DNA from 2 places in the Pseudomonas berkeleyensis genome. Region 2 is predicted to be linked to the other one. Evidence: riboswitches for the same ligand, from Rfam matches in the RefSeq annotation. Region 2 holds a riboswitch; the other holds the start of a gene.
What was found. Region 2 has a riboswitch for cobalamin ahead of HS968_RS21210 (energy-coupling factor ABC transporter permease). Riboswitches for the same ligand answer to the same signal wherever they lie in the genome.
Positions count from the first base shown of each region.

Region 1 (2,197 bases), 990 kb from region 2:
GCATCCGGCGCCGGCAGTCCGGCCAAGGCCTCGGGTGCATGCCCGGCGACCAGTTGTAGACCGGGTACACCGAGGGCATCACGATTGTGGCGAATGTGTTCCTGGCGCCCCTCGTTGGCCTCGATGGCGATAGCTCCGCAGGCCGGGTGCGCGCGCATCCACTCGATGCCGATGGAACCGCAGCCGGCGCCAACGTCCCATAGCAGCTCGCCGGGCAGCGGCGCCAGGCGCGCCAGGGTGACCGCGCGCACATCACGCTTGGTCAGTTGGCCGTCGTGGCGGTAAGCGTCGTCCGGCAGGCCGCAGGTCGGTGGCAGCAATTGCGCCCCAGCGTCGGCCAAACATTCCACAGCCAGCAGGTTGAGATCGGCGCCACGCGGCAGGTCCCAGCTCGCGGCCTGACCATCGAGTCGGCGCTCATCCGCCCCGCCAAGATGCTCCAGCAAGGTCAGCCGACTGGCGCCGAAACCACGCGCACGCAGGGCTTCGGCGACCTGCGCAGGCGTGTCGCCATCGGCGCTCAATACCAGCAGGCGCGTGCCGGGATACAGCCGGGCGTTGAGCGTGGCCAGCGACCGGCCTACCAACGACAGCACCTCCACCTCCTGCAGCGGCCAGCCCAGGCGCGCCGCTGCCAGCGACACCGAGGACGGTGCCGGCAACACCTGCAACTCATCGGCCGGCACCTGGCGCGCCAGGCTGGCGCCGACGCCATAGAACATCGGGTCACCGCTGGCCAGCACGCACACTGCCTCGCCACGCCGGGCCAGCAGCGGTTGCAGGTCGAAGGGGCTCGGCCAGGTTTCCCGCTCGCCGCTGATGCACGGCGGCAGCAGCGCCAGCTGGCGCGGCGCGCCAACGATACGGGTGGCCGCCAGCAGGGCACGGCGCGCGGCCTTGCCCAAACCGGGATAGCCGTCTTCGCCGATGCCGACCAGGGTCAACCAGGGTTTCATCCACCTACCTCACAAGTAGCCGACAAGGCGCGTGTCGCGGCGCCGGGCAAAGCGGGCATAATACAGCCTTCGTCGGTGCCCTTGAGTCGATACGACTCTGCAACGGGCCTAAGAGGGAACACGGCTAAACCGTGGCTGCCCCCGCAACTGTAAACAGCGAGTCTGCTGCACCCACGCCACTGGATTTCCGGGAAGGCCGCAACAGACCAAGACCTGTCAGCCAGGAGACCTGCCGACGAACGCTGGTCGCGAGTGCCAACATCGGGCGGGGTGTACCGATGCCATGAAATCCCCTACGGGGAATTTCGCTGGTTCGGTCGCCGCGTCGTTATCCACAGGTGACCGTTTGAACGCCTCCATCCGCCCTTCCGCCTGCCCCGGCCTGCTGCGCATCGTGCCTGCGCTGGACGGTGGCATCTGCCGGGTCAAGCTGCCCGGCGGCGTGCTGCGCAGCACCCAGGCGCGGGCACTTGCCGAGGCGGCACGGCGCCATGCCAGCGGCGTGCTGGAGCTGACCAACCGCAGCAACCTGCAGATCCGTGGCGTGCTGCCCGGCCAGGAAGCACCGCTGATCGATGCCCTGCTCGACGCCGAGCTCGGCCCGCGAGTGGCCGCCGCCGACGATGTACGCAACCTGATGCTCAGTCCCGCCGCCGGCCTCGACCCGCAGGCACGGATGAACGTGCGTCCGTTGGCCAACCAATTGCTCGATCTGCTGCAGGACACCCCGGCGCTGCATGCCCTGTCACCCAAGTTCGCCCTGCAACTGGACGGCGGCGAAGCCCTGGCCATGCGCGAACATCCCCATGACCTGTGGCTGGCTGCCGAAGACGACCAGCACCTGCTGCTGGGCCTGGCCGGCTGCCCCGGTGACGAACCACTGGCTCGCATTGAGGCAACGCAGGCGCTCGACGTGGTGCGCGAATTCCTGTTGCTGTTCCTCGAACAGGCCACACCCGAACAGTCGCGCATGCGCCAGTTGCTGGCACACATCGCCCCTGACGACCTGCTGCAACACCTGCAAGCTCGACTGGATTTCCCTCTGCAACCGGCACCGGCCAATTGGCGGCCCAGCGCGACGCTCATGCGCCCACCGGCAGGTATTTATCCACAAGCACAGAGAGGCCTGTGCATGGTCGCAGCTGGCGCCCAGCTGGGCCGTCTGCATGCCGAGCAACTCCTCGCCCTCGCCGATCTGAGCGAGCGACATGGCGACAGCGAGCTGCGCCTGACCCCCTGGC
Region 1 covers NZ_CP059139.1:5,566,876-5,569,072, forward strand. The annotation lists gene cbiE (precorrin-6y C5,15-methyltransferase (decarboxylating) subunit CbiE) at 1-956, opposite strand, end outside; cobalamin riboswitch at 1,013-1,207, shown strand; gene cobG (precorrin-3B synthase) at 1,303-2,197, shown strand, end outside.
Region 1: it holds a riboswitch for cobalamin, as region 2 does, so the genes downstream of both, cobG (precorrin-3B synthase) here and HS968_RS21210 (energy-coupling factor ABC transporter permease) in region 2, are expected to answer to the same signal.

Region 2 (2,197 bases):
TTCTGCGCCAGCAGGGCAATCAGATTGAGGGGCAATACGTTGAGAATCAGACCCTACGCCTGAATCTGAAGGGCCACTACGATGGACAGGTGCTGCGCGCCGAGATCAGCGATCCACAGTCCGGCCTGCTGCTGGCCAACATGAACGCCACCTATGCCAACGCCATGCTCAACACCAGCATTGCAGCTCGCAACCCACGCAATGGCGAGGTACTGGAACGTCAGGCGCTATTCCAGCGCGAAGCAGCAGCAATGCCGTCCGCAGCAGGCGTTCAGGATTCGGCACTGGTCGGCACTTGGGTACACGAGAAGATCATCAATAGCGGCGGCGCCAATTTCGCCTCGTTCAACACCGTGATAACCCTGCAGTTGAACGCCGATGGCAGCGTCACGCAGTGGAGCCGCTCGGCCGGCGGCGGCAGCGACTGGAGCTACGACAGCCCTGGCGAGGTGCAGTACAGCGGCCACTGGCGCAGCCAGGACGGCATGCTGATGGTGCGCCTGGCAGGCGCCGCCGATTATCAACCCGCCGCCTACTACCGCTTCAGCGACCAGTACCTGGTCACCGAGAGCAATACCGGCAAGATGATCTGGCAGCGCCGCCGCTAAGCGACTGGGTCAGGCTGCCTGGTGCAGGCGCACGTTGAACAGCGGCCCCTGGCTGAAGCGCGACAACGCCTTGGCACCGGCCAGCACGCCCAGGTCGATAAGCGGCTCGATCAGGATCACGCTCATGTAGGCCAGGCCGAAGCTGCCCACGGCTGCCAGGTTTTCGCTGGAGAAACCGTGACCGTAGAAGGCCCAGAACGCGACCCAAGCGACGATGCCACCCTGGTAGGCAGTCGACAGCGCCAGTGCCTGCTTGTAGGAAAGATCGACGTAGGCGGTACCCGGCGCAACGATGCGCTTGGCCAGCAGGCTGATGCCCCACAACGGGATAAGCAGCGTGGTGACGTTCATGCCGTACTGCGGCAGGTCGAACTGAGCGAATAGCAGCCCCTGCAGCAGCAAACCAGCCGCCAGACCGATGGCTGCTGCACCGGCACCGAACAGCAACAACAGGGTAGAACCGAGGATCAGATGCACCTCGGAAACACCCACCGGGTGATGCGGGAAGACTTCGAAGAAGCAGAACACCAGGGCGGTGGTCAGCAGGCTGCGCAACACCAGGGCGGCGACACCGCCGTTGTTGCGTACGCTGTCCAGGGCGAGTTTGGCGGTCAGACCGAAAGCGGTGACGGCCGTTGCGTAGCTGAGGAGGATCTTGGCGCCTTCGACGACACCGGGTTCGATATGCATGCGAGTTCCTTGTTCGCGCCCACCGCGCGACGATTCGGATGAAGGTTGGGCGAAACGCCCGTTGTCGATGGCAGGTCTCCTGGCTCACGGCTTGGCACTCCGCCCGCCTTCCCGACCGGAGTCAGTGGCATGAGGGCATCGTTCGCCGCTTACAGTTGCGGGGGCAGCCAGGGCATTGGCGAGATTCGCCGCACCCTGTTCCCTTTTCATCCGCGCCACATGCGTGCACGCAGAACCATCGAGCGCAAGATTACTCGCCTGCCCTGCTAAAAAACAGCGTGCCAGACAATCCGCTTTCAGCCCTCGTTCAGGCCGGCAACGTCACCACCGCCATGGTCACCGAAGCCTTGCTGTACAGGCGCTTCTGGCCGCCCTCCTCGCCGAACACCTCGGCCTCGACCACCGTGGCCTGGCGCCCGGCCTTGAGTACTTCGGCGCGGCAGAACAGGCGTGCACTGCGCGCCGGACGCAGCAGGTTGACCTTGAACTCCAGGGTCAGCACCGTCTGCCCCTCGGCCACCAGCGTCGCAGCGGCGGCACCGGCAGCATGATCGGCCAGAGTGGTCTGCACACCAGCATGGATGAAACCGTTCTGCTGCAGGTGGCGGAGCTGGATATCCAGCTCCGCCTCGACCCAACCCGGGCCGCAGTCGGTGGCGCGAATGCCCAGGTCATTGATGAAGTTGGCATCGGCGAAGCCTCGCTCGACCAACTCCCGATAACGCGGATGGGCGTGCATGGCGAACCTCCGATCAGGCCAGGTGAGGCGTGCTGCGTGCCAGCAGTGCCTCGACGTCGACACCACGCGGCAAGGTGCCGTAGACCCGGCCACGGCCCTCCAGGCGGCTGGCGATAAAGGCATCGGAGACGGTGGCGTTGCCCGCCTCCAGCAGCAGCTT
Region 2 covers NZ_CP059139.1:4,579,949-4,582,145, forward strand. The annotation lists gene HS968_RS21205 (hypothetical protein) at 1-608, shown strand, start outside; gene HS968_RS21210 (energy-coupling factor ABC transporter permease) at 618-1,298, opposite strand; cobalamin riboswitch at 1,351-1,553, opposite strand; gene HS968_RS21215 (PaaI family thioesterase) at 1,606-2,037, opposite strand; gene HS968_RS21220 (acyl-CoA dehydrogenase family protein) at 2,051-2,197, opposite strand, start outside.